DNA from 2 places in the Fictibacillus sp. S7 genome. Region 1 is predicted to be linked to the other one. Evidence: a T-box and tRNA genes for the amino acid it is inferred to sense, from the RefSeq annotation. Region 1 holds a T-box; the other holds one or more tRNA genes.
The links. The T-box of region 1 lies ahead of serS (serine--tRNA ligase). A T-box ahead of a tRNA ligase gene usually reads a tRNA of that ligase, here a tRNA-Ser.
Positions count from the first base shown of each region.

Region 1 (14,790 bases):
TACACATGCTGAGCACCCGGTAAGGAAGCTTCAGGAGCTGAAGAATTTTTTCAGCATGACCTGTAAGCTTTTCGAGTTCTTCATAAGAATCCTCCGGTTTAACAAAGCGTACAAGCTCAACCTTATTAAACTGATGCTGGCGGATCAGGCCGCGTGTGTCTCTTCCTGCAGAACCTGCTTCAGAACGAAAGCACGCGCTGTAGGCCACATAACCTTTTGGCAATTCATCAGCTGTTAAAATCTCGTTGCGGTGCAAGTTTGTTACAGGGACTTCCGCTGTAGGAATTAAAAAGTAATCTTCTTCACGAATTTTAAACGCATCTTCTTCAAACTTAGGAAGCTGCCCGGTACCTGTCATGCTTTCCCGGTTTACCATATATGGCGGTAAAATCTCCGTATAACCATGGTGGTCTTCATGATAATCCATCATCATGTTGATCAAAGCACGTTCCAGACGTGCACCCGCTCCCTTATAAAAAGCAAAACGGCTGCCGGTTACTTTGGCTGCTCTTTCAAAGTCTACAATATCAAGGTCCGTTGCCAAGTCCCAATGTGCCTTAGGCTCAAAGGAAAATTCTTTAATATCTCCCCAATGGCGGACCGGCACGTTATCATCCTCTGTTTCACCAACAGGTACGCTCTCATGTGGAAGATTTGGCAAAGTCAGCATGATGTGATTCAAATCTTCTTCAGTCGTGCGGAGCTCCTCATCAATTGCTTTGATCCTGTCGCCCACTTCACGCATCTCTTTAATCAGATGATCCGCATCCTTCTTTTCACGCTTAAATTCCGCTACCTGTTTGGATACTTCATTCCGCTTGGACTTCAGCGTCTCCGTTTCACCAATCAATTGACGGCGGCGTTCATCCAACGCGAGAAAACGGTCAAGACCGGATAAATCTTCTCCTCGTTTGCTTAGTTTTTCTTTTACTTCATCAAAATTCGCTCGTACAAATTTCAAATCCAGCATGTTTTTATCCTCCTTTATTTCACCTTTACACAACAACTAATGTTCCATCCATCCAAAAGGAAAAGTCCATATGGCTCCGCAAAACCAAAGCCAACGAAGTAATTCGCAATTTTTAAAACGGCGTACAAAATAAAAAACTCCCGTCCCTTCACTACGCATAAAGTAGAAAGGGACGAGAGTTAACCCGCGTTGCCACCCTGGTTGCAGGCGATTGCCTGCCGCTCGGCATTGATAACGGACAATGTGGACCGTGAAAGCCTACGTAACATTTCAGCTTTCCACTCAAGGATGGATTCGCAACAGATTTTGATCGGTTTTCACCAGCCACCGACTCTCTGGTCAAAAATCATGTTGCTACTGATTCCTGTCTTCGATTTAACAAATAATGTTTGTATAGTAATGTACAACAATTTCTTTTTTTATGCAATGACTTTTTTCGTTTCATCCACCATCTGCACAAAAAATTGATGCAGGCGATAGTCATCCGTTAGCTCCGGATGAAAGGCTGCACAAAGGAAATGTCCCTGTCTGGCAGCTACAATGCGGTCATTGTGAACGGAAAGAACTTCAACGTCTTCACCAACATTCACAATGTAAGGAGCACGGATAAATACACCATTTACGTCCTCACCCACACCTTTGATTTCAAGCACTGCTTCAAAGCTTTCTTTTTGGCGGCCGAATGCATTGCGTTCAATCGTCATATCAATCAGCTCGAGGTGGGCGGTATCTTGTCCCTGAATGCTTTTCGCCATCAGGATGAGACCTGCACATGTGCCAAAAACCGGTTTTTCCTTTGCAAATGCTTTGAGTGGTTCAAGAAATTCATATTTATCGATTAAACGCCTCATGGCCGTGCTTTCTCCACCCGGGATAATCAGGCCATCAAGGTCGTTTAGCTCATCAATTCGCTTTACGCTTACTGCTTCTGCGCCGCTTTCCTGTAAAGCTTTAATATGTTCCCTTACAGCGCCTTGCAGAGCAAGTACACCTATCTTAGTCATTTATGCAGCGTTCCCTTCTTACCAGCCTCGCTCCTGCATACGGTCTCCAGGAAGAAGCGTGGAGATGTCAATTCCTTTCATTGCTGTTCCAAGTCCTTTGGACAATTCTGCAATCAGCTCATAATCTCTGTAATGAGTAGTTGCTTCTACAATCGCACGGGCAAACTTTTCGGGGTTTGCTGATTTGAAGATTCCGGATCCAACAAACACACCGTCAGCTCCAAGCTCCATCATTAATGCGGCATCCGCTGGTGTAGCTACACCGCCGGCTGCAAAGTTAACGACTGGAAGACGGCCGTCTTTTTTGATTTGAAGAAGAATTTCATAAGGTGCCCCAAGGTTTTTCGCCTCTGTCATCAATTCATCCTCACTCATTGCAGATACTTTGCGGATCTGGCCTTGAATCATGCGCATGTGGCGAACCGCTTCAACGATGTTGCCTGTTCCTGGCTCACCTTTCGTACGAAGCATGGATGCTCCTTCACCAATACGGCGGGATGCTTCTCCAAGGTCACGTGCCCCACATACAAATGGAACGGTAAAATCACGTTTGTTTAAGTGGAACACTTCATCGGCAGGAGTCAGTACTTCACTTTCATCCAGGTAGTCTACTCCCATGGATTCAAGAACACGAGCTTCGACAATGTGGCCGATTCTTGCTTTCGCCATAACGGGGATACTTACTGCATTGAGTACTTCCTCTACGATGGTAGGGTCAGCCATGCGAGCCACTCCGCCTGCTGCGCGAATATCAGCCGGAACACGCTCAAGCGCCATAACGGCTACTGCACCGGAAGCTTCAGCAATTTTGGCTTGCTCTGCATTGATGACATCCATGATGACTCCGCCTTTTTGCATTTCAGCCATTCCGCGTTTTACACGATCTGTACCTGTTTTCAACATGCTACATATCCCCCTATTTATTAACTCAAATCTGAGTTTTTGTAATAATCAAATTCACACTTATTTTAACGTAAAACCGATAAAATTCATAGGGTTTAAAAAAATACTCTCCAAAAGCAATGCTTTCGAAGAGTATGATATGACATTAGAACCAGCCTTTTACCGTATCCATGGCAGAATCCCAGACACCGCCAAAGAAATGACCCGTGCTTCTCATGGACAGTACAAACCAATTGGCTTTTTCGACCGCTTTGGTTGTTACCACACTGGCTTGTCCTTTGCCGGATCCATCATTGAGCAAATAGCCCTGATCCTTTTCTTTACCTGTATACTTCAGCTCGATGTGTCCGATCGCTTCACCTTTCTTAAGAGGGGCTTTCAATTTCCCGTCTTTATCGAGGTGTTTTTTGTCGATCACAAGTACAGGCTTGTAGTTTTCTTTTTCACCGTTTTTCACCAGCATGGTTACCGGTTCTTTTGTTTTAATTCCTACTTCTTTATCCTTGCCTTGAATAACAGGAAGGGTTTTTTTGTTTTTGAGCTCGTAGCCCTTAGGCAATAATGTTTCTTTAGAATAATTTTCAAATCCATAACTCAGCAGCTTTTTAGTTTCGTCAAAACGGCCTTTGTAGCTGTCTGATTTCATTAAAACAGAGATAAGTCTTGTTCCATCGCGTTTAGCAGTAGCAGCAAAGGCATAACCGGCGCTGTCAGTGGTACCTGTCTTAAGACCATCTACACCTTTATATCCGTATACAAGTTCCGGAAGCATCCAGTTCCAGTTTTTCATAAGGATTTTGTCATCGGTATTTGGACGGAACCATTTAGTAGGAATACTTGCGATATCCAGAACTTCCGGATAATCATTGATCAGCTTGTAAGCAAGAATACCAACGGATTTTGCGGACATTTTATTCTCATCTGTTTTGCTTCCAACAGAGTCAAATCCTTGCAGGTCATTGTTATTCAAACCTGTACAGTTAACAAAACGGGCATCCTTGATTCCCATTTCCTTGGCTTTGTCATTCATCATTTTAACAAACTTTTCTTCAGACCCGCCGACTAGCTCTGCAAGCGCAATAGATGCACCGTTGGCAGAATAGATCGCCATCGCTTCGTAAAGTTCTTTTACCGAATATTTATAGTCACTGCGTAATGGGACATTTGATAGTGAACGGTTTTGAGAAATTTTATGGGCATATGTACTGATGGCAGTTTTTTGATCCCACTTAATTTTACCTTTTTTAATTGCTTCATTTACCAGGTATTCTGTCATCATTTTTGACATACTGGCAGGCGGCAATACTTGCTCGGCTTTCTTTTGATATAAAACCTTTCCTGTATCTCCATCAACTAAAATCGCGGTCTCTGAACTGGATTTAAGCACAGGAGCAGCACTTGCTTTATCTGAATATCCAAACATACTGGCTGATAACATCGAAACCAAAACAGCAGAAAACGTAATACCTTTAATTTTGTTGCCGAACAACACTGACACCTCCATACAATTTACACACAAACGTAATTGTACCATAGCAATATACAAAAAAATAGACAGAGGAATAACCTCTGTCCACTTTTTTTCAAAAATCTATCTTTAGACTGAATAATTTGGTGCTTCTTTGGTAATCTGAACCTGGTGAGGATGACTCTCGCGAAGCCCGGCACCTGTAATCCGAACAAACTTGGAATTATTTTGAAGATCTTCGATTGTTGGTGTCCCGCAATATCCCATACCGGAACGAATACCTCCGACTAGCTGGAACAAGGTATCGGCCAGCGGTCCTTTGTAAGGTACTCGTCCTTCAATGCCTTCCGGAACAAGTTTTTGGTTATTTTCCTGGAAATATCGGTCGCGGCTTCCTTGTTCCATGGCGCCGATGGATCCCATTCCCCGGTATACCTTAAACTGACGTCCCTGATAAATCTCACGCTCTCCCGGGCTTTCTGACACACCGGCAAGCATGCTGCCCAGCATAACGGCATATCCTCCAGAAGCCAGTGCTTTTACGATGTCACCGGAATATTTAATGCCACCGTCCGCAATGATTGGAATCCCGTGCTTTCGGGCTTCTGTCGCACAATCATAAACAGCTGTAATCTGTGGAACGCCAACTCCTGCCACAACGCGTGTAGTACAGATAGACCCTGGACCAATACCTACTTTAACCACACTAGCGCCTGCTTCAATAAGATCCCTTGTCGCTTCGGCAGTAGCCACATTACCGGCAATAATCGTAAGGTCCGGATATTTGGCACGGACTTCCCTGACTTTAGTCAGTACGCCTTCAGAATGGCCATGAGCGGTATCAATAACGATAGCATCCACGCCAGCTTCCACAAGCTTGTCGATACGAACCATCGCATCCTTCGTCACACCTACTGCTGCACCAGCCAGCAAACGTCCCTGGCTGTCTTTTGCAGAGTTCGGAAACTCAATCACTTTCTCAATATCTTTTATGGTAATTAATCCTTGAAGAGTTCCTTCATCATCAACCAATGGAAGCTTTTCAATCTTATGCTTTTGAAGCAATTGTTCAGCTTCTTTAAGCGTTGTTCCAACAGGTGCGGTAACAAGGTTCTCTTTTGTCATGACATCTGAAATCTGGATGGAGTAATCTTCAATAAAGCGAAGATCACGGTTGGTGAGAATGCCGACTAATTTTTTGTCGCCATCGACAATGGGTACACCGCTAATTCTGTATTTCCCCATAAGGTGCTCAGCATCAAATACTTGATGGTCAGGAGTCAGGTAAAAAGGATCTGTGATAACCCCACTCTCAGAACGCTTGACCCTGTCCACTTGTTCCGCTTGCTGTTCAATTGACATGTTTTTATGGATAATACCCAACCCGCCCTGGCGTGCCATCGCAATTGCCATTTCAGCTTCTGTTACGGTATCCATTCCTGCACTAATAATCGGTACATTTAGTTGTACAGAGTCAGAAAGACGTGTCTTTAAAGAGACATCCTTTGGCAGTACTGAGGACTTTGACGGAACCAACAGTACATCATCAAACGTTAATCCTTCTTTCTCAAACTTGCTCTCCCACATGCTTACTCCACCCTTCTCATCAATTTTCTTCCTGTAAAATATTATTTGTAGATTAACAACTGGATAAACTACTGTCAAGGAAGGAACAATAAGTCTAACTTTTCAAAAAATAACAGGAGAGGAGCACACTCATGTCAACTCATAATATTTGGTCTATGTACAGCAGCTTCCTCTCTTCAAGCAGGGCTCAAAAATATCTTTATTCTTGTTACTTCAGCAAAGGGATTGAGCAGGCAGAAAGCAAAAGTTACCAGAACTGCTACCCCTTTATCTATTTTCTCGAACACGGAAAAAAATATTATGATCTTGCGGGCACAGCTCCTACAGAGCTGCAGCCTGTTCTTTTGTTCTATGGTATGATCCAGCTGCTTAAAGCCTGCATCCTGACGGTCGATCCCGGCTATCCGGAAAACAGCTCCGTGCTTGCCCATGGGGTGACGACAAGGAAACGGAAAAAGAAGTATTATGAATTCCTTCATGATGAAGTGAGAATCCAAAGAAGCGGCCTTTTTAATCACTTTTCTACTGAATTGTTTCATGTGAAACATGCTGAAGGAGAAAAGCTGAAAATGAACGACATTATGCCTCTTATTCCTGAATTAAGAGATCTGTTTTGGCATGTGCAAAATGAATCGGTAAATGTAGCCGTCTGCAGAAAGGACCAGGAACTGATGATTCCAGTTGAGGTCCTTGACGGTCTGTACATGAATACGGAAAGGTTCCTCCTTTTCCTGAATGAAAATCCAGCCATTACGTATCAGTTATTAAAAGAAACAAAGGAACACATCATTGTACACTCATCCAAGGAGCTGCATCCTCTTGAGTGCGAGCCATTCAGTTACCATAGTAACGGTCAATATTACTTGTATGGCAGCAGGCGGGAAATGAAGGAATTGAATGAATGTATGATTCATTACGCGGTACTCTACAACCTGAGTATGTTGTGCCGCTATGAAACCGAATGGTGGAGTGACATCTTCCACTCCTACACGACCAATGATCTCCCTTTTATTAAAGAGTTTCTCGCCGTTACACAGTACAAAGTGCCTTATCTGCTGGGTGAGTATTTGCGCAGGAAGGATTTACAGGGAGAGGGCTATTGATTTTTAAAGGCAAAGGACTAATTGGATATTGTGGCGAGGGGTGATTCATGGCTTTGAGGATATCCTGGTCTTCTAATCGTTGCGTTACTTGCAGTTCGACAAAGAACACTTGTAAATCACGTCATTTTCATCTTTCGACAAAACAAAAAAGCACCGCTGAATGTTCAGCAGTGCTTTCATTTGCCCGGCAACGTCCTACTCTAACAGGGGGAAGCCCCCAACTACCATCGGCGCTGAAGAGCTTAACTTCCGTGTTCGGTATGGGAACGGGTGTGACCTCTTCGCTATTGCCACCAGACATCTATCGGTTTGTGATCAACGGCGATTTTCTTCGTCAGCTTCACTCCTCCTCTTCCTCATGTACGGTAAAGTACACTCCGGAGAGTCCTCGTTTTGCTTCCTCGAATCTCTTGTCGCTGACAAACCTTTTGTTTTTGAGGCATATTCCCTCAAAACTAGATAACTTCATCCAAACTTACTGATTTAATTAAGGATAAGCCCTCGACCGATTAGTATCTGTCAGCTCCACGTGTCACCACGCTTCCACACCAGACCTATCAACCTCATCATCTCTAAGGGGTCTTACTCACTTGACGTGATGGGAAATCTCATCTTGAGGGGGGCTTCATGCTTAGATGCTTTCAGCACTTATCCCGTCCACACGTAGCTACCCAGCTATGCCCCTGGCGGAACAACTGGTACACCAGCGGTGTGTCCATCCCGGTCCTCTCGTACTAAGGACAGCTCCTCTCAAATTTCCTGCGCCCGCGACGGATAGGGACCGAACTGTCTCACGACGTTCTGAACCCAGCTCGCGTACCGCTTTAATGGGCGAACAGCCCAACCCTTGGGACCTACTTCAGCCCCAGGATGCGATGAGCCGACATCGAGGTGCCAAACCTCCCCGTCGATGTGGACTCTTGGGGGAGATAAGCCTGTTATCCCCAGGGTAGCTTTTATCCGTTGAGCGATGGCCCTTCCATGCGGAACCACCGGATCACTAAGCCCGACTTTCGTCCCTGCTCGACTTGTAGGTCTCGCAGTCAAGCTCCCTTGTGCCTTTACACTCTGCGAATGATTTCCAACCATTCTGAGGGAACCTTTGGGCGCCTCCGTTACGATTTAGGAGGCGACCGCCCCAGTCAAACTGCCCACCTGACACTGTCTCCGAACCGGATCACGGTTCCAGGTTAGAATTTCAATACAGTCAGGGTAGTATCCCACCGACGCCTCCATCGAAGCTGGCGCTCCGACTTCTCAGGCTCCTACCTATCCTGTACAAACTGTACCAAAATCCAATATCAAGCTGCAGTAAAGCTCCATGGGGTCTTTCCGTCCTGTCGCGGGTAACCTGCATCTTCACAGGTACTATAATTTCACCGGGTCTCTCGTTGAGACAGTATCCAAATCGTTACACCTTTCGTGCGGGTCGGAACTTACCCGACAAGGAATTTCGCTACCTTAGGACCGTTATAGTTACGGCCGCCGTTTACTGGGGCTTCAATTCAGAGCTTCTCCCCTAAGGGATAACCCCTCCTCTTAACCTTCCAGCACCGGGCAGGTGTCAGCCCCTATACTTCGCCTTGCGGCTTCGCAGAGACCTGTGTTTTTGCTAAACAGTCGCTTGGATCTATTCACTGCGGCTCTCTCGGGCGATAAACCCTACCAGAGCACCCCTTCTCCCGAAGTTACGGGGTCATTTTGCCGAGTTCCTTAACGAGAGTTCTCCCGATCATCTTAGGATTCTCTCCTCGCCTACCTGTGTCGGTTTGCGGTACGGGCACCTCTTTCCTCACTAGAGGCTTTTCTTGGCAGTGTAGGATCAGGGACTTCGGTACTGTAATTTCCCTCGCCGTCACAGCTCAGCCTTCACGATTGCGGGATTTGCCTCACAATCAGCCTAACTGCTTAGACGCGCATTTCCATTCGCGCGCTCTCCCTACCTTCCTGCGTCCCCCCGTCGTTCAAACGGAAAGGAGGTGGTACAGGAATTTCAACCTGTTGGCCATCGCCTACGCCTTTCGGCCTCGGCTTAGGTCCCGACTAACCCTGAGCGGACGAGCCTTCCTCAGGAAACCTTAGGCTTTCGATGGACAAGATTCTCACTTGTCTTTCGCTACTCATACCGGCATTCTCACTTCAAAGCGCTCCACCAGTCCTTCCGGTCTGACTTCACCGCACTTCGAACGCTCCCCTACCACTGTACCTGATGGTACAATCCATAGCTTCGGTGATACGTTTAGCCCCGGTACATTTTCGGCGCAGAGTCACTCGACCAGTGAGCTATTACGCACTCTTTAAATGGTGGCTGCTTCTAAGCCAACATCCTGGTTGTCTGGGCAACTCCACATCCTTTCCCACTTAACGTATACTTTGGGACCTTAGCTGATGGTCTGGGCTGTTTCCCTCTTGACTACGGATCTTATCACTCGCAGTCTGACTCCCGCGGATAAGTCTCTGGCATTCGGAGTTTGACTGAATTCGGTAACCCTGTGGGGGCCCCTAGTCCAATCAGTGCTCTACCTCCAGGACTCTAGCCGCGAGGCTAGCCCTAAAGCTATTTCGGGGAGAACCAGCTATCTCCGTGTTCGATTGGCATTTCACCCCTACCCACACCTCATCCCCGCACTTTTCAACGTGCGTGGGTTCGGGCCTCCATTCAGTGTTACCTGAACTTCACCCTGGACATGGGTAGATCACACGGTTTCGGGTCTACGACAACGTACTATGGCGCCCTATTCAGACTCGCTTTCGCTGCGGCTCCGCCTTCTCGGCTTAACCTTGCACGTTATCGTAACTCGCCGGTTCATTCTACAAAAGGCACGCTGTCACCCGTTAATGGGCTCCAACTACTTGTAGGCACACGGTTTCAGGATCTCTTTCACTCCCCTTCCGGGGTGCTTTTCACCTTTCCCTCACGGTACTGGTTCACTATCGGTCACTAGGGAGTATTTAGCCTTGGGAGATGGTCCTCCCGGATTCCGACGGGGTTTCACGTGTCCCGCCGTACTCAGGATCCACTCAGGAGGGAACGAAGTTTCAACTACAGGGCTGTTACCTTCTTTGGCCGGCCTTTCCAGACCGCTTCATCTACCCCGTTCCTTTGTAACTCCATGTAGAGTGTCCTACAACCCCAGAGGGCAAGCCCTCTGGTTTGGGCTGTTTCCGTTTCGCTCGCCGCTACTCAGGAAATCGCATTTGCTTTCTCTTCCTCCGGGTACTTAGATGTTTCAGTTCCCCGGGTCTGCCTTCTCATATCCTATGTATTCAGATATGGATACCATCCCATTACGGATGGTGGGTTCCCCCATTCGGAAATCCCCGGATCAACGCTTACTTACAGCTCCCCGAGGCATATCGGTGTTCGTCCCGTCCTTCTTCGGCTCCTAGTGCCAAGGCATCCACCGTGCGCCCTTTCTAGCTTAACCTTTAAACACGATCGTAAGATCGTAAAAAAATCACTAAATCAGCGCACAACTAATGAATTAGTTGGCTTGTTTGGATGTTTCGTTATCTAGTTTTCAAGGAACATGGCCACATCAAATGTGTAACCTTTATGAATTGAAAGAAACGATGTTCTTTCAAAACCAAACAAAAGCTCAGAGTAAGATTCATGAGGCACCTGAGTGCTCATGTCTCCATAGAAAGGAGGTGATCCAGCCGCACCTTCCGATACGGCTACCTTGTTACGACTTCACCCCAATCATCTGTCCCACCTTCGGCGGCTGGCTCCAAAAGGTTACCCCACCGACTTCGGGTGTTACAAACTCTCGTGGTGTGACGGGCGGTGTGTACAAGGCCCGGGAACGTATTCACCGCGGCATGCTGATCCGCGATTACTAGCAATTCCGGCTTCATGTAGGCGAGTTGCAGCCTACAATCCGAACTGAGAGTGGCTTTTTGGGATTGGCTCGGCCTCGCGGCTTCGCAACCCTTTGTACCACCCATTGTAGCACGTGTGTAGCCCAGGTCATAAGGGGCATGATGATTTGACGTCATCCCCACCTTCCTCCGGTTTGTCACCGGCAGTCACCTTAGAGTGCCCAACTGAATGCTGGCAACTAAGGTCAAGGGTTGCGCTCGTTGCGGGACTTAACCCAACATCTCACGACACGAGCTGACGACAACCATGCACCACCTGTCACTCTGTCCCCCGAAGGGGAAAGCTTGATCTCTCAAGTGGTCAGAGGATGTCAAGACCTGGTAAGGTTCTTCGCGTTGCTTCGAATTAAACCACATGCTCCACTGCTTGTGCGGGCCCCCGTCAATTCCTTTGAGTTTCAGCCTTGCGGCCGTACTCCCCAGGCGGAGTGCTTAATGTGTTAACGTCAGCACTGAGGGTGGAACCCCCCAACACCTAGCACTCATCGTTTACGGCGTGGACTACCAGGGTATCTAATCCTGTTTGCTCCCCACGCTTTCGCGCCTCAGCGTCAGTTACAGGCCAAAAAGCCGCCTTCGCCACTGGTGTTCCTCCACATCTCTACGCATTTCACCGCTACACGTGGAATTCCACTTTTCTCTCCTGCACTCAAGTCTCCCAGTTTCCAATGACCCTCCACGGTTGAGCCGTGGGCTTTCACATCAGACTTAAGAAACCGCCTGCGCGCGCTTTACGCCCAATAATTCCGGATAACGCTTGCCACCTACGTATTACCGCGGCTGCTGGCACGTAGTTAGCCGTGGCTTTCTGGTCAGGTACCGTCAAGGTACCGGCAGTTACTCCGGTACTTGTTCTTCTCTGACAACAGAGCTTTACGACCCGAAGGCCTTCATCGCTCACGCGGCGTTGCTCGGTCAGACTTTCGTCCATTGCCGAAGATTCCCTACTGCTGCCTCCCGTAGGAGTCTGGGCCGTGTCTCAGTCCCAGTGTGGCCGATCACCCTCTCAGGTCGGCTACGCATCGTCGCCTTGGTGAGCCGTTACCTCACCAACTAGCTAATGCGCCGCGGGCCCATCTGTAAGCGTCAGCCGAAACCGACTTTCAAAAAAGAAGCAGGCGCTTCTCGTTATCATCCGGTATTAGCTCCGGTTTCCCGGAGTTATCCCCGTCTTACAGGCAGGTTACCCACGTGTTACTCACCCGTCCGCCGCTAAATCAGAGGAGCAAGCTCCTCGTCATTCGCTCGACTTGCATGTATTAGGCACGCCGCCAGCGTTCATCCTGAGCCAGGATCAAACTCTCCAATAAAGTGTTTGATATAGCTCTTAATGTTTAAAAATAAGAAATTGATGGGATTGTAAAATCCCTGACTTACTCTGGCTTTTGTTTGGTTTTCAAAGAACATTTTGTTTGCGCCGCTCGTTTTGGCGACTTTATTAGAATACCATATTAGCATCTATCAAGTCAACCATTTTCTCTAAAAAGTTTTTTCAAAGATTTGCCTGCCGAACAGGCTTAACAAGAAGCTAAATAAATATACCATCTTATTATATACATTGCAAGTGTTTTTTATAAAAAATGTATTTCTACTGAAAAGAAATGAATCAAAGAAAAAAAGGCTGTTAGAAGTGGATTCACTTTTAACAGCCTTTTTACTGTATTGCTTATTCTTCTGGATCGGTATCGCTGTCTTCGTCATGTACTTCAGTTTCATTTGTTTCCATTTTTACTTCTTGTTCATCAGCGCTGGGTTCCATTGTTTCTTCGATGGCCTCATCAATGGCTTCATCCAATTCTTCTTCTTTTTCAACGACTGCTACCGTGGCCACGTGATTGCCTTCCTGCATGGAGATCAGCTTCACACCTTGTGTGTTTCGGCCCATGGAAGAGATGCCTTCCACATTCATACGGATAAGAATGCCGTCTGCGGTAATGATCATCAGATCTTGATCGTTTGTAACGGTTTTAAGGGCAGTGATATCGCCATTTCTTTCGGTAATATTGCATGTTTTAATCCCTTTACCGCCACGGGACTGCAGTCGGTATTCTTCCATCGGCGTACGTTTGCCGAAGCCATTTTCCGTAACAATCAGGACCTCATGCCCTTCATCAAGTACTTCCATGCCGACAACATAATCGTCTTTGCCAAGAGTGACGGCTTTTACACCTGCAGCTGTACGGCCCATGGACCGCACATCATCCTCTTTATAACGGATCGCCATACCTTTGCTTGTTCCGACAATGATTTCTTTGTTGCCATCGGTCAGTTTGACGCCCATCAATTCATCCTCGTCACGCAAGGTAATGGCAAACAAACCGCCTTTGCGGATATTGGCAAATTGGGAAAGCGGTGAACGCTTGGTAATCCCGTGTCGTGTCATGAAGTTGAGATACCAGGTATCTTCAAATTCTTCCACCGGAATAACAGCAGAAATCGTTTCTCCGCGTTCAACCTGAAGCATATTGATAATTGGAATTCCTTTTGCAGTTCTGCTCATCTCAGGGATTTCGTATCCTTTTAGACGATATACCTTCCCTTTGTTGGTGAAGAACAAGATCGTGTTATGGGAATTCGTGGTGAACAGGTGTTCCACGAAATCTTCATCACCTGTGCCCATACCCTGGATACCTCTTCCTCCCCGTCGCTGTGAGCGGTACGTTGAGATCGGAAGTCGTTTGATATAGCCATTGTTGGTCAGAGTAATAACTACGTTTGTTCTTGGAATTAAATCTTCATCCTCGATCATATCAAAGCCAACCGTAATATTGGTTCGGCGCTCATCCGCAAAACGCTCTTTAACTTCGGTGAGTTCTTCACGGATGATTTCAAGGATTTTTTCCTCGTCCGCCAGTATCGCGCGGAGTTCGGCAATTAAAGCAACAAGCTCTTTATATTCATTTTCAATTTTATCGCGTTCCAGACCGGTCAGACGCTGCAAGCGCATTTCCAGGATTGCCTGGGCCTGTTCAAGGCTTAGACCAAACCTTTCCATCAAACCGTCACGTGCAATGTCTGTAGTTCTTGATCCGCGAATCAACGCAATGACTTCATCCAGATGATCAAGCGCAATGCGCAAACCTTCGAGAATGTGTGCCCTGGCTTCAGCCTTGCGAAGCTCAAATTCGGTTCTTCTGCGAATAATAACCTGCTGATGTTTCAAATAATAATGCAGACATTCCTTTAAATTAAGGACCTTCGGCTGCCCATCGACAAGGGCAAGCATGTTAATTCCAAAGCTTGTTTGCAGTGCCGTATGCTTGTACAGGTTATTCAACAGCACATTGGCATTAGCATCGCGGCGGACTTCAATAACAATTCTCATCCCGTTACGGTCGGATTCGTCACGAAGATCAGTAATGCCATCGACTTTTTTGTCTCTTACTAATTCAGCAATTTTTTCTACCAATCGGGCTTTGTTGACCTGATAAGGAAGTTCGCTGACAATGATGAAGTTTTTGCCATTGGATTGTTCTTCAATTTCCGCTTTGGCACGGATAATGATGGAACCCCTTCCTGTCTGGTAGGCCTTTCTGATTCCTTCACGACCAAGGATCTCACCTGCTGTCGGGAAATCCGGGCCAGGAATAAATTCCATAAGCTCAGGAATTGAGATGTCAGGATTTTGGCTAAGTTCAAGCACACCGTCAATGACTTCTCCAAGGTGATGAGGAGGAATGTTCGTTGCCATACCCACCGCGATTCCCGATGTACCGTTAACAAGCAGGTTTGGAAAACGGGAAGGCATAACAACGGGTTCTCTTTCCGAGCCGTCATAGTTATCTTTGTAATCAATGGTGTCTTTATTGATGTCACGGACAATTTCCATGGCAATCTTGGACATTCTGGCTTCGGTATAACGCATGGCCGCTG
Region 1 covers NZ_QJKL01000001.1:3,106,431-3,121,220, forward strand. Annotated here, with positions in the region: gene serS (serine--tRNA ligase) at 1-970, opposite strand, end outside; T-box leader at 1,136-1,350, opposite strand; gene pdxT (pyridoxal 5'-phosphate synthase glutaminase subunit PdxT) at 1,390-1,974, opposite strand; gene pdxS (pyridoxal 5'-phosphate synthase lyase subunit PdxS) at 1,993-2,877, opposite strand; gene DMO16_RS16210 (serine hydrolase) at 3,023-4,315, opposite strand; gene guaB (IMP dehydrogenase) at 4,475-5,932, opposite strand; gene DMO16_RS16220 (YaaC family protein) at 6,064-7,035, shown strand; rRNA gene rrf (5S ribosomal RNA) at 7,218-7,333, opposite strand; rRNA gene DMO16_RS16230 (23S ribosomal RNA) at 7,525-10,463, opposite strand; rRNA gene DMO16_RS16235 (16S ribosomal RNA) at 10,680-12,227, opposite strand; gene gyrA (DNA gyrase subunit A) at 12,584-14,790, opposite strand, start outside.

Region 2 (14,790 bases), 2.7 Mb from region 1:
GTTTCCCAAAAAGCGAACAGTTTTAACACGGCTTTTCCAGCAACCGTATATGAAGTGGTGTCAATGGGGTTGTTCGGTAAGGTCGGGCTTTTTCGTTTTTTAACGAAAAAACACAAACAAAAAATAATGGGGGCCATTGAAACGGTGGGTATGACCGAATTCACTCACCGGAATATCGGTGAACTTTCTGGCGGCCAACAGCAGAGAGTATTTATCGCAAGAGCCCTGGTCAGTGATCCAAGGCTGCTCATTCTTGATGAACCGACAGTAGGAGTGGATGCCGCATCTGTATCCAACTTCTATCAGATGCTTAAGAGCCTCAACGAAGAAAAAGGACTGACATTATTGCTCGTCACCCACGATGTCGGTGTAATGTCCGACTATGTAACCCATGTTGCCTGTTTAAATAATCAGTTGCATTTTCATGGGGATACAAAAGAATTCAAAGAAATCTCAAAAGAGGGTTTCTCTCAGATGTATGGGCATCATGTCCATGTACTGGAACATCTTCATTAACCGGAGGAAGTTTGGATGTCATTTCCGTTTTTTCATTATGAGTTTTTACAAAACGCGTTTTTAACCGGCATCATGATCGGCCTTTTGGCCCCGGTTCTTGGCGTGTTTATCGTTGTCAGAAGACAGTCCCTGATCGCCGACGCACTCTCGCACATTACGCTGGCCGGCATCGCAGCCAATTTGATGCTGGGCCGGAGCCCTGGGTTTTTCCAGGGGTTGAACCCGTTATATATGGGGATGGTTTTTTCAGTAGGTGGAGCAATTGGAATCGAGCAGCTCCGGAAGGTTTATAAGCATTATGAAGAGCTGGCGATTCCTATCATCATGTCTGCAGGTATTGGACTCAGCGTCATTTTTATTTCATTGGCGAACGGCTTTAATACGGACTTATTTAATTATCTTTTTGGAAGTGTGCTGGCTGTGAAACAATCGGATGTTTGGACCGTTTTTTTCATCCTTTTGCTCGTGTTTGCTTTTGTCCTGTTTTTGTACAAGGAACTTTTTGTGCTTTCTTTTGACGAAGAACAGGCAGCTGTTTCAGGAATTAAAGGAAAGTGGATTCAATTTTTGTTTATTATCATGGTAGCCTTGGTCATCGCATCCTCCATGAAGATTGTTGGAATACTTCTGGTTTCCGCACTGATGACGCTTCCGGTTGCGGCAAGTCTGCGCATTGCCAATGGATTTAAGCAGACCTTTGTTCTTTCTGTTATTTTTGGTGAGACAGCCGTGATCCTTGGCTTGATATCTTCGTACTACTTGAACCTGGCTCCCGGCGGAACCATTGTTATGATCTCTGTGTTGATATTACTGCTTTCTCTTGCCTGGAAAAAATGGAGAGCCAGAAAACCGATATTGAGTGAATAGTGGAGGTGGAAAAATTTGGACGTTTTAACCGCGATGGATTTATTAAAAAAGAAGGGCTTTAAATACACCGACAAACGCAGGGATTTGCTGCAATTATTTTCGGATGAAAAACGATATCTAAGTGCAAAAGAGGTTCAGGATGCCTTAAAGGAAAATTATCCAGGACTTAGCTTTGATACCATTTACAGGAATCTCTCCACTTTTTCCGAGCTCGATATTCTTGAGGAGACTGAGCTCGAAGGAGAAAAGAAGTTCCGCTTTACGTGTCCGACCAAGGAGCATCATCATCATCTCATCTGTCTGAAATGCGGAAAAACAAAAGAGGTCAATGCGTGTCCCATGGAAAATGTAGCAACGGATTTGTCCGACTTTCAGGTAACGGGCCATAAGTTCGAAATTTACGGTGTCTGCCAAGTGTGTGTGAATTGAAATGGCCGGTATGATGATTCTCCAAATGGCGCATCCTAGCTGTAAAAGGAGGAGAGTCATTTGCCAACCGTAAAATGTAATGTAGCAAATTGTACCTATTGGGGAGAAGGCAATAATTGTGTTGCCGATGCCATCCTTGTAGAAATCGATAAGCATGCCAATAAAGACTACAAAATGGAAGCAAGCGGAGAGCTGATCGGAGATGCCAGGCATAAAGACAGCGCGGATAAATCTGCTGAAACATGCTGCCATACGTTTAAACAAAAGCAGTAATAAAAAGAGGAGCGCACGCGCGCTCCTTTTTATTTTGGACCTTTTAAATTTCATAATTATTAACAACTATATTTCAACGGGATCAAGACATACTAAAAACGCTCCAATTCAGAAAGAGAGGGATTAGTATGGCAGAAAATAATGAATCGGAACCGGTTAACCGTGATCCGGATTACAGAGAGGAAATGGCTGCAGATGTTGTGCCCATCACAAGTGGTACAGCACTGCCGGAATACGAGCGTCCGCGAGACGACTCAGAGATTCATGAAAGGCGAAAAGGACAGGAAGCCAGGGAGGATGCAGGCCAAACCGGAAGGGTCATTGGCATGTTTTCGGTTATTCTCTCTGTCCTGTCATTGTTTATTCTTCCCGTGCTTTTTGGCGCCGCCGGTATTATCGGAGGATTTGTTGCTGTAAAGCGCGGAGCTGCCACTTCCGGTTACTGGGCGATCGGAATTGGAATTGCTTCTATCGTAATCAGTTTGCTGTTTGCACCTTTCTTTTAGAAACAATCTGTGGAGCACATAAAAAACCCCTGCCAGCATGGCAGGGGTTTTCCATTTATACAAGTTCAGCTTGCTGTTTGGCATGATATTCTTCAGCCAGCTTGTCTATTTCTTTTTTAAGCTCATCAAGCAATTGATCTTCAGGGATCTTGCGTACGATTTCGCCATGGCGGAAAAGCAGCCCTTCGCCTCTGGCACCGGCAATTCCGATGTCAGCTTCACGGGCCTCGCCAGGTCCGTTTACGGCACATCCGAGCACCGCTACTTTAATTGGAGCACGCACTTTGGAAATGTATTCTTCCACTTCATTGGCAATAGAAATCAGATCAATTTCAATCCTTCCGCATGTCGGGCAGGAGATCAGTGTAGCAGCATCAGAAAGCAATCCAAAGGATTTGAGAAGTTCTCTTGCTACTTTTACTTCTTCTACCGGGTCGGCACTAAGCGAAACACGAAGTGTATTTCCGATGCCTTTGTTTAAAATAACGGCCAGTCCGGCAGCACTTTTTACAGTTCCGGCAAATAGTGTTCCGGATTCGGTAATACCGAGATGAAGCGGGTAGTCAAAGGCCTGTGCAGCTTTTTCGTACGCTTCAATGGCAAGATTGATATCGGATGCTTTCATGGAAACAATGATGTCGTGAAAGTCCAGATCCTCAAGGATTTTAATATGGTCAAGGGCGCTTTCGACCATTCCCTCCGCTGTTGGATATCCGTATTTTTCAAGATATTTTTTTTCAAGAGAACCAGCGTTTACACCTATTCGAATTGGAATGCCTTTGGCTTTTGCTGCTTTAACGACAGCCTCCACTTTTTCCCGGCGTCCAATGTTTCCCGGATTGATTCTGATTTTATCTGCTCCGCCTTCAATGGCTTTTAGAGCCAGTTTGTAGTCGAAATGGATATCAACCACAAGAGGGATGGAGATTTGTTTCTTTATATCAGCAATAGCCTCTGCTGCACGCATGTCAGGACAGGCGACACGCACAATTTGGCAGCCTGCCTCTTCCAGGCGTTTGATTTCAGCAACAGTTGCTTCCACATCATGAGTCTTCGTTGTTGTCATACTTTGAACAATAACCTGATTGTTTCCGCCAATGGTTAAAGGGCCGACTTTCACAGGTCTTGTTTTTGAACGATGCGTAATTTCACTCATAGGTGAACCGCTCCTTTAATCTCTATTTATTCATAACAACAGATTTTTTCCATCTGTACAATAGTCTATTTTAGCAAGGTTGTCTTTAGTTTGGCAAGGAAACGAGTCCTTTAATTCTTTTTATATACCGGAAAATTATAGCTTTTGCCCACCTGGATACTTTCCGGACGTATTCCGTGATTCAAACGCTGAAAGTCCTTTGCCAGGTCGGGGATCGGTTTGGAAAGGGAGGATGGATTCAGTCTTTCAATCACTGACAGTACTGTATCTCCGGAAGAAATTTTGACCTTTTGATAAGGTGTGCTATTTTGGATACTAATTGCGGCAACAGGAGCAGCCTTTTGATTGTACGGCTGAAGGGTACCAACCTTTAGATCATAGGCAATCGTATAAACGACAACAAGGGTGAGGCAAATGTATATAAACTTTTTCATAAGCTTGTCCTCCTTTATTTAGGACATGTATATGTACGAGCGATCAATTTATTCCTTTTTTATCGCTGTTGAAGCTTCAAGGATAAGTTTGCGGGGAGAAAGATGTGTGGTGTAAAATGGGAGATGTATCTTAAAAAGAGAGAGAAAGATACATGGGTACAGATGGGAAAAACAAATTATGAGGTGGAGTATAAACATGAATCGGAATGTAAAATGGTTAATTCCAATGCTGCTTGCACTTGTTTTTATGGTTCCTTTAAAAGCATTTGCTGACGCAGCTCCCGGTGATGTCATCGTTACATTGGGGGAAGATTTGACTCCGGATCAAAAAACAAAAATTTTGAATGAAATGGGCGTATCCTCAGATGTGGATACTGTTACCGTAACGAACGAGGAGGAACATCAATATCTCGGTAAATATGTTTCAAAGGCCCAGTTGGGCACCCGGGCGATTTCATCTTCAAAAGTTACCCTGGCAGAAAAGGGGAAAGGGCTTCATGTTGAAGCTAAAAACATCAATTGGGTAACAGACAGCATGATTGTGAATGCTCTTGTTACCGCGGGTGTTAAAGACGCCGACATTTATGTGACCGCCCCATTTGAGGTATCGGGTACAGCCGCCCTTACAGGAATTTTAAAAGCATATGAACAAAAAGCAGATGTAAACATTCCCGAAGAAAAAAAGCAGGTAGCCAATGAGGAAGTGGTTAAAACCGCTCAGCTTGGTGACCGTATTGGAACAAAAGAAGCGACTCAGCTGATTACCGAAATCAAGCAAGAGCTTGCGGATCATCCGGTAAAGAGCGAGGATGAACTCCGTGATTTGATCAAACGCGTAGCTGAACGACTGGGAATCACACTGACAGATGATGAATTAAACAGCTTGGTTTCCCTTTTTAATAAAATGAAGGATTTGAACATTAACTGGGATAGCGTTCAAGACCAGCTGCATAACGTCAGAGATAATCTTGATGGTTTTCTCAATAAAGAAGAAACACAATCGTTTCTTCAAAAATTCATTGATTTCATTATTTCCATCATAGATGGCATAAAAGGTCTTTTCCAAAAGTAAAAGGCCATACGAAAAGGAGCCGAAACCGGCTCCTCTTTTTATGCTTGTGGATCAGGTGTTTCTTTAATGGAAAGATGTAGGAAGAGGGAAGCCACTGCCCAATAAATGATAAAAGAGAAGGGCACCTCGGTATGTAAAAGCTTCATGACCGCAAAGAAAACCGTAGGCAGGGTAACGGAATAGGCGGACATGACCCACAATCTTCTGTAATTAAGGCTTCGGCGGCTGATGTTCTGCAAAACAAGGCCGATGACGGCGAGGACAGTTACGCCAATAAACTTCATGGCTACAGTAAAGAGGTAAATGAACAAAAAAATCAATGGAAGCAAAATAGGAAGCAAATCCGAAAGTTTATTGATCCAGGAACTCACATCCTGTTTGGTCAGTGTCATATCGCCAAGCGTCTGATACGGAAAGGCTTGGGTTTCACCACCCGATGTAATGATCGCCTTGTTCTTTAACATGGCAATGACATCATTGTACTTATTAAGGTCGCTTTCCTTTACGGCTCCCGTGGTATCAAAGATAAAGGTTTGATTGTCATCGGTTTGAATGACGGGCTTTTTGAGCTGTGAAGAAAGCTTTCCATCCTTTAACGTGAAATCAGGTATATCGGACTTCATGGATTGCTCAAATTCCTCGGTGCCTGATTTAAAGGCCATGGAAAATGTAATTCCAAAGGGAATGGAAGTGAGAAAAATAAGAAAAAATATGTATCCGATTGCTTTTCCAACCCCTTGAAAGCGTAGACGCGCCACAGTCTGCGGGGAATACAGACTCTTAATAAAATGATTGACAATTCTCATGTAACTCCTCATTTCCTAAATGGTCTCTATTAATTTTAGCGAATAATGAGAAAACAAACAATGTGCAGCCATTGGTTTGTTAAGGTTTTCGGAAGCATCTTTACAGAACATTTATAAAACTAGATAATATCAGAAGGATGATTAGTAAAAAGGGGTTGTCAAATACATTGAGTGTTCAGGATATGCTGTTTCAGTTTTTGGGCGGACTCGGCCTTTTTCTTTTTGGAATCAAATATTTGGGCGAAGGGCTTCAGAATTCTGCCGGAGACCGGCTACGAAACATTCTTGACAGTTTAACAACAAATCCATATACAGGGGTTCTCACTGGTCTGTTTTTTACGATATTAATTCAGTCCAGCTCCGCCACCACTGTAATGACTGTCGGACTTGTTAATGCACGCATGCTTACATTGAGACAGGCAGTGGGAATCATTATGGGAGCTAATATAGGCACAACTTTTACCACTTTTATTATTGGCTTTGATGCTGCAGCCTACGGTTTGCCTTTGCTCGCAGTGGGTGGATTCTTTGTTTTCTTTATTCGCAGCTATAAATATATTTCCATTGGACGAATTCTTTTTGGACTTGGCGCACTGTTCTTTGGAATACAGTTGAAGGCATCGGGAATTGAGCCGCTGCAAGTCCTAGATTTTAAAAATTTAAATGACCATCTTAATGACCAGCCCTTTTTGGGGATAGCCATTGGGACACTAGCTACTATGTTTATGCAATCCTCCAGTGCAACTGTAGGAATTCTTCAACAAATGTTTTCCATGGATTGGATTCATCTGAACGGTGCCCTTGCTGTATTGTTTGGTGAAAACATTGGAACAACCATCACCGCAGTAATTGCAGCCATCGGAGCTTCTCAGAATGCCAAGCGTGCGGCGCTCGTTCATGTGCTTTTTAATGTAATCGGCACCGTCATTTTTTTCATTTTCTTTATCCCCTACAAAAGCATTATTGAATGGTTCGCACGCACGATGAATTTACAGCCGGCGATGGAAATCGCATTTGCACACGGCTTTTTTAATGTCGCAAGCGTCATAATTTTGTTTCCGTTCATTTCATTGTTGGTTTATGCTGTTACCCGTTTGATCAGGGATGATGAATGGACCGTTGATACCCAAACGGTGAAGCTGGATGAAAAAGTGATTAACAGTTCAGCTGAATTTGCCTTGCATCAGGCGAGACAGGAATTGCTGAAAATGGCGGCCTATTCCCGGGATGGCCTTAGACTGGCGTTGCTTTTTTTTCAAACACGAAAAAACCGTTATGCTGACACTGCCATGCAGTATGAAGAGGAAATTAACCGGTTTGACCGACAAATCACAAAATTTCTCGTAAAATTATCGATTCATTCTCTTTCAAAAAACGAATCAACTGAGCATACGATGCTGCTCAACCTCTGCAAGGATATCGAACGAGTGGGGGACCATATGAAAAATATGATTGATCTGGTCTGTTTTATGGCTAGAAACAATATTAAGCTTTCAGAGGTCACTTCCAGGGATTTTGAGAATATGATGATTCTTACCCAGTCGTGTCTGGAAAAGGCCATTAAGGCGCTTGAGACCAATAATAAGTTCATGGCTGAAGAGGTACTGTCCATTGAAGATGATATTGATGAAATGGAAAGAACGTTGAGAAAGAAGCATATTCAGGATATCAACAATAATTTGAGCACCGGCCAGGAAAGTGTTGTCTATGTTGATTTCATCAGCAATCTCGAACGGATCGGTGATCATTCCGTCAATATTGCTGAAGCTGTTCTTGAGCGATAAAAAATGCGAGGATAGTTGGAGGTGAAACGTTGGATTATTTATATTGGACGCTGATCATCTTGTCTTTTCTGTTGGCCTTTGCAGGCTTAATCTATCCGATTTTGCCAGGCGCACTGTTTCTTGTACTGGGGTTTGTTTTGTATGGCTTGTTTTATTCCTTTCACTCATACACGATCTTTTTTATCGTTGTGCAGTCCGTTCTGCTGGCGAGTTTGTTTGTTGTGGATTATGTCAGCAATTTATATGGAGTCAAAAGGCGGGGAGGTTCGAAAGCGGCAATATGGGGGAGTACCATCGGCCTGCTTGTCGGTCCGTTTGTCATTCCGGTGGCCGGTATTATTGCCGGTCCATTTATCGGGGCGTTTCTGGCTGAACTCGTTATTGGACGCAAATCTCCCATGGATGCCTTCAGAGTCGGTGTAGGCTCGGTCCTTGGCTTTTTGGGAGGGACGGTAGTTAAGATCGTCATTCAATTGATTATGATTGGATACTTTTTGTATGTGGTTTTATAAAAAAGTGCTTGCTAAGCGGATGGGAACATGCTATATTTATATCTGTCTTCTCGACAACGGCCAACCAAGGCTGTTGAAAAAAGAGTTGACTTACATAATGGAAAAATGATATAGTAATTCTTGTCCCTTAGAGGACAACATAATTGTTCCACAGTAGCTCAGTGGTAGAGCTATCGGCTGTTAACCGATCGGTCGTAGGTTCGAGTCCTACCTGTGGAGCCAACTATGGCGGTGTAGCTCAGCTGGCTAGAGCGTACGGTTCATACCCGTGAGGTCGGGGGTTCGATCCCCTCCGCCGCTACCATATTTTTTAGGCGATGGCGATCGTGGCGAAGTGGTTAACGCACCGGATTGTGGTTCCGGCATTCGTGGGTTCGATTCCCATCGGTCGCCCCATTATACTTACATATATGATATACTAAATAAAACCACATGGACCCTTAGCTCAGTTGGTCAGAGCGGTCGGCTCATAACCGATTGGTCGTAGGTTCGAGTCCTACAGGGTCCACCACATACAATCATACGGAGGTATACCCAAGTCTGGCTGAAGGGATCGGTCTTGAAAACCGACAGGGGCTTAGCGGCTCGCGGGGGTTCGAATCCCTCTACCTCCTCCATTTACTTTGTAAAGAGGAATAACATTCGTAACATATCATCGCGGGGTGGAGCAAGCCTACGACGGTGAATCAGCACCAATGATGGCTTGTCTCGACGGATACACTTCAAGAAACAGCGTGTAGAGGAAGAGACAACAAACTCGGACTCATCGTCCAAAACCTTAATATCATCGCGGGGTGGAGCAGTCTGGTAGCTCGTTGGGCTCATAACCCAAAGGTCGCAGGTTCAAATCCTGTCCCCGCAACCAAAGTGGCTCGATAGCTCAGTCGGTAGAGCAGAGGACTGAAAATCCTCGTGTCGGCGGTTCGATTCCGTCTCGAGCCACCATTTCTATACATACGTAACCTTTGCCGTTTTGGCAAAGGTTTTTTGTTTACAACATTTCAAAATAAATGCGTCGAATATGCTGATTAGTGTCGACATATACGGTTTGAGAGTAAAAGGGGCTATTTTGAGAATAAATCGGTTCATTTTGAGAATAAACACAGGAGTTTTGAGAATAATTAAATATCATCCGCTAATGTATGGACATTTAAGACAAAATTTCATTCCAAAAGGGAGAGGTCTGTTACTCTCCAGTCGAAGATTAACAAAAAAAATTGCAAAACTGTGCATTTTGCAGGGAATTTACCGCTTTTTAATCCATTTCAATGAAAACAAGGCATAGCGCTCTATTCCCTCGTAAAAAATAAGCTTCTTCCAATAAGGGTTTATCGTTGAAAGATAAGGGTAAATCTGATAATGTATGTGTTGTGCTACTTATTAAACATTCTTGTTGACTAAGTTTTCAATTTGGGGTTTCCCAAAATGAAATAAAAAATGAACTACATATCAAGGAGGAGATGTATCATGGCAAAGTTTGAACTGCCTGCTTTACCTTACGCCGCAAACGCACTTGAACCACACATTGATGAGGATACGATGAATATCCACCATGACCGTCATCACAAGACATATGTTGACAACTTGAACGCAGCTCTTGAAGGCCAATCCGAGTTTGAAAGCAAAAACTTGGTTGACATTCTGAAAAACCTTGATTCTCTGCCAGAAAACATTCGCACGGCTGTACGCAATAACGGCGGCGGGCATGCGAACCACAGTTTGTTCTGGGAAATCCTTAAACCAGGCGGATCCAATGAGCCAACTGGTGAAGTGGCTGATGCCATCAACAACAAATTTGGAAGCCTTGAAGCTTTCAAAGAGCAGTTCGCGAACGCTGCAAAAGGCCGTTTCGGATCTGGCTGGGCATGGCTTGTTGTAAATAACGGTGAGTTGGAAGTAACAAGCACTCCCAACCAGGACAACCCTGTAATGGAAGGCAAAACACCAATTCTTGGACTTGATGTTTGGGAGCACGCTTATTACCTTAAGTATCAAAACAAGCGTCCTGACTATATCAACGCATTCTGGAATGTTGTAAACTGGGATGAAGTTGAAAAACGCTACAACGAAGCAAAATAAGCAAGTATTTCAGGTGAAAGCCGGTTTCCTCAGGGGAGCCGGCTTTTGTTTTTATTGGAATTACAATAAAAACCAATTTTCCGATTGGCGAATAGCCCCTTATAAGTGGTGAAAACTACATGTGAATTGCAAAGGGGCGAGATTATGAAATTTAAATTGTTCGGAGATACAGACAGAACGAAGGAATTGCTTTTATTGCTTGTGATTGGCGGACTGTTCGCGCTGAGCACCGCTTTGTCCAATACATTCGTTAACATTTATTTGTGGAAACAGTCGGGAGAATTGAGAGACATTGCTCTATATAATTTATCCATTGTGTGCATTCAGCCTGTTGCTTTTTTTATTGCGGGGAGATTAACCAAAAAAATTGACAGGGTTATTGTACTTCGAATTGGTGTTACCATCCTGTCGCTGTTTTATTTGTTTGTGCTTTTTCTGGGAGAACAGGCAAGCGAGCGTCTTCTCTTGCTGGGAGGTCTTCTTGGTGCGGGCTCAGGGTTCTACTGGCTGGCTTTTAACGTGTTGACGTTTGAAGTGACTGAGCCGGACACGCGTGATTCCTTTAACGGTTATCTTGGTGTATTCAATTCGTTATCAGGTATGGTTGGACCTATAACCTCGGGATTCTTAATTTCCCAGCTGGATAAGTTTACTGGCTATCGCATTATTTTTACCGTCTCGTTGTTTTTGTTTTTTACAGCTGTAGTCATCAGCTTTTTCTTGAAGCGGCAAAAAGCCGAAGGGAAGTTTCATATATGGCAAATCCTTAAATCCCGGGCATACAATCGAAACTGGGCGCGAATCTTGTATGCCCATTTTTTTCAAGGGATTCGAGAAGGCACATTTATCTTTTTGATCGTCATCTGGGTTTATATTATTTCAGACAGTGAATTTGCGCTTGGCACGTTCGGTCTTGTTCAATCGGCAGTATCTTTTATCGGCTATTTTGTTGTATCCCGGTACATGAACAAGGAACGAAGGAAAAAATCCATCTTTGTTGGAGGGTTGATCCTGTTTCTTTCGCCGTTCTTGTTTTTAATGAATGTCACCTTTCCTCTTTTAATGTTTTATGGTGTTGTGATCTCGATCGCCTATCCTCTTCTTCTCGTGCCATATGTTTCTCTGACTTATGATGTGATCGGGAGATGTGACAATGCAGGGCCGATGAGAGTGGAGTATATTGTTGTGAGAGAACTTTTTTTAAATGCGGGACGAATCCTTTCGATTGTTATTCTGCTGATCACGATTCAGTTCTTTAATGGGGACTACAGCATTCCTCTATTGCTTCCAATCCTTGGAGCCGGGCATTTTGTCATTTACTTTTGTGTGCGGTCCATTCGATTTTCGACCCTTCCAAAATCAGACATTGTATCCAACTACTCACAGAACAATACAGATCGAGAAGACGGCAGCAGAGTGTGACATTTTTCTTTCCGAAACAGTGATTTACTGTTACTATTATTGTAGTAAATCAATTTGTGGAAAATGGAAATGAGCAGAAACTCTTTCCATACATAGGTAAGGGTGGAATGAATGACCAAAGAAACGAAGAAAAAGAATCATGTCCCTATACGTCTGAACGCCTTATTTCTTGCGGTGTTCTTTCTTTTCTCAATTTTAATTTTCCGTCTGGGGTATGTACAGATTGTCCAGGGGGAAGAGTATCAGCGCTCCGCGGATAAAAAGGAAAATGTAACCGCACGGCTGGATGCTCCGAGAGGGAAGATGATGGATACTGAAAACCGTGTAGCGGTGGATAATAAACCGGTATATTCCATTACGTATACACGTACACAAAAAACAAGTGCGGAAGACCGTGAAGCGATTGCCGAAAAGTTGGCTGGCTATATCAAAAAGGACACAAAAAATGTAACAGAGCGGGATAAAAAGGATTATTTTATCTTTCTGCATCAAAAGGAAGTAGAAAGCCGCATTTCGCCCGCTGAAAAGAAGCAATTGAATGATGATCAGTATTACAAGCTTATGCTTGACCGGATCACCAAAAAGGATCTTGATTCCTTTACTCCTCATCAAATTGAGGTACTGGCGATCAAGAGGGAAATGGACAGCGGATATGCCCTGACACCACAGCGTATTAAAATCGGTGCATCACAAAAGGAGATCGCCACAATCAGTGAGCATCTTTCCGATCTGCCCGGCATTGATATTAAGCCCGATGCCAAACGGGATTATCCATATGGTGATACGTTCAAAGCGTTGTTTGGACAGGTCAAACAAATCCCTTCCAGTAAAATGGATTTTTATTTATCACGAGGAAACGAACGAAATGATTTAGTCGGAACCAGTTTTCTTGAAGAGCAATACGAATCGTTGCTCAGAGGAAAAAAATCAAGTGTTAGATATGTAACCGATAAAGCAGGGAACCCGGTTGGCGAACCGGTAGAAGTAGAAGGTTCAAGGGGCAAGGACCTTACGCTAACCGTTAATATGGAGCTTCAGCAAAAAGTGGAAGACGTGATTGAAAAGGCCATGAAAAAAGCAAAATCCGGCGGATCTGCCTATGCCAACCGGGATCTTACGGAAGCTTATGTCGTTATGATGAATCCCGAAAATGGAGAGATTCTTTCCATGGCGGGAAAAAAATACGATACAAAAACCGGCCAATATAAAAACGCGCCATTCGGTACGGTGTATAACTCGTTTGAGATGGGTTCTGCCGTAAAAGGTGCGACAGTGCTCACTGGACTGCAGAAGGGAGCGATTACACCAGCCACGCATTTCTACGATGCTCCGCTCGTATTCGGTGACGGAAGGAAAATGAAATCTGCCCACTCAGGTCTTGGCAGCATCGGACCAGTGGAGGCACTCGAGGCTTCTTCCAACGTTTATATGTGGCATGTCGCAATGAAGCTTGCTGGCTATGATTATTCACATAAACGGTTTATTGACCATCACGTGGACGAGGCGTTCAGAGTACTGCGGGATTCATACAGCCAATTCGGTCTCGGCGTACCAACAGGAATTGATTTGCCTTCTGAAGCGACAGGCTATAACACAGGTATGAGCGATCAGCTTGCCCAGGCGATGTTCTTTGCCATCGGACAGTTTGATACGTATACACCGCTGCAGATGGCTCAGTATGTATCGACCATTGCCAACAATGGCTACCGAATGCAGCCGCATCTTTTAAAAGAAGTACGGGAACCTTCCACTCAGCCAGGAAAGCTTGGCAAATTGGATTACAAATTTGAACCCCATGTTATGAACAAAATTGAAATGAAACAAGAATACCTCGATGTGGTCCATCAGGGCTTCCGCCAGGTTATGGTGGGAAGCCATGGTACGGCGGCTGCGTATTTTAAAAACAAGAGTTATCAGCCGGCAGGAAAGACAGGTACCGCTCAGGTTGATGTTAAGTCGGGATTAAACAATAAAACCCTTGTTGGTTATGCACCGTATGACAACCCGGAAGTCTCTTTTGCGGTTGTGGTTCCAAAAGTCCGTGAAGGTTCAATCAACCTTGAGATCGGTTCAGGGGCACTTGATGCCTACTTTAAATTAAAAAAAGACGGAAATAAGACGAAATAACTAGCTGTTTGTAAAGAAAACGCGTCCTTTGGGCGCGTTTTTTTTGTGCATAAATAGTTTTTAGGCAGAAACACTAGTACAGATGTCGTGCTTTCTTTACAATCTCTTAACATTAGGTTCAAACAGCGTTAATAATGCTCGCTTATTGTAGTAGATGTGAAGTGATTAACCGATTGTTGGGGGTGGGCGATAGAGACAACGACAGTATAGAAATAGCAAAATCTCTATCAACAAAAAATCTTTTAAAACATTTTGGAGGGACCAAAGACAATGAAAAAAATGAAATCCGTTTATCTTTTGGCAGTAATGGCATTAATCCTGGTTGTTGCCACAGCATGTGGAAACAATAATAAAGACAACAGTGCGAATGGCGGCGGAGGGAAAAAAGCTTCCGGTTCAATCGTGGTTTCCGGTTCAAGTGCAATGCAGCCGCTTGTAGCAGCAGCAGCAGAACAATTCAAAGAAAAGAACCCTGATGCTGATATTCAAGTACAAGCCGGCGGAAGCGGAACAGGCTTAAGCCAGGTGTCAGAAGGCGCGGTTAAGATTGGTAACTCTGATGTTTTTGCTGAAGAGAAAGAAGGCATCCCAGCGGACAAGCTTAAAGATCACCAAATCGCAGTAGTTGGTATGTCTGCAGCTGTTAACCCTGAAGTAGGTATCAAGGATATTTCTAAAAAAGACCTTATCAAAGTATTCACTGGTGAAATCAAAAACTGGAAAGAACTTGGCGGAAAAGATCAAAAGATTGCATTGATTAACCGTCCCGATTCTTCCGGAACACGAGCTACTTTCGTTAAATATGCT
Region 2 covers NZ_QJKL01000001.1:357,980-372,769, forward strand. Annotated here, with positions in the region: gene DMO16_RS01765 (metal ABC transporter ATP-binding protein) at 1-516, shown strand, start outside; gene DMO16_RS01770 (metal ABC transporter permease) at 532-1,383, shown strand; gene DMO16_RS01775 (Fur family transcriptional regulator) at 1,399-1,812, shown strand; gene DMO16_RS01780 (DUF1540 domain-containing protein) at 1,873-2,085, shown strand; gene DMO16_RS01785 (hypothetical protein) at 2,214-2,591, shown strand; gene ispG (flavodoxin-dependent (E)-4-hydroxy-3-methylbut-2-enyl-diphosphate synthase) at 2,647-3,747, opposite strand; gene DMO16_RS01795 (hypothetical protein) at 3,858-4,181, opposite strand; gene DMO16_RS01800 (DUF1002 domain-containing protein) at 4,378-5,253, shown strand; gene DMO16_RS01805 (DUF1189 domain-containing protein) at 5,292-6,059, opposite strand; gene DMO16_RS01810 (Na/Pi cotransporter family protein) at 6,227-7,843, shown strand; gene DMO16_RS01815 (DUF456 domain-containing protein) at 7,873-8,355, shown strand; tRNA gene DMO16_RS01820 (tRNA-Asn) at 8,503-8,577, shown strand; tRNA gene DMO16_RS01825 (tRNA-Met) at 8,583-8,659, shown strand; tRNA gene DMO16_RS01830 (tRNA-His) at 8,676-8,751, shown strand; tRNA gene DMO16_RS01835 (tRNA-Ile) at 8,790-8,866, shown strand; tRNA gene DMO16_RS01840 (tRNA-Ser) at 8,880-8,972, shown strand; tRNA gene DMO16_RS01845 (tRNA-Met) at 9,144-9,220, shown strand; tRNA gene DMO16_RS01850 (tRNA-Phe) at 9,225-9,300, shown strand; gene DMO16_RS01855 (superoxide dismutase) at 9,823-10,434, shown strand; gene DMO16_RS01860 (MFS transporter) at 10,579-11,856, shown strand; gene DMO16_RS01865 (peptidoglycan D,D-transpeptidase FtsI family protein) at 11,968-13,983, shown strand; gene DMO16_RS01870 (phosphate ABC transporter substrate-binding protein) at 14,254-14,790, shown strand, end outside.
Region 2: it encodes a tRNA-Ser, which carries the amino acid that the T-box ahead of serS (serine--tRNA ligase) is inferred to sense. The anticodon was not compared.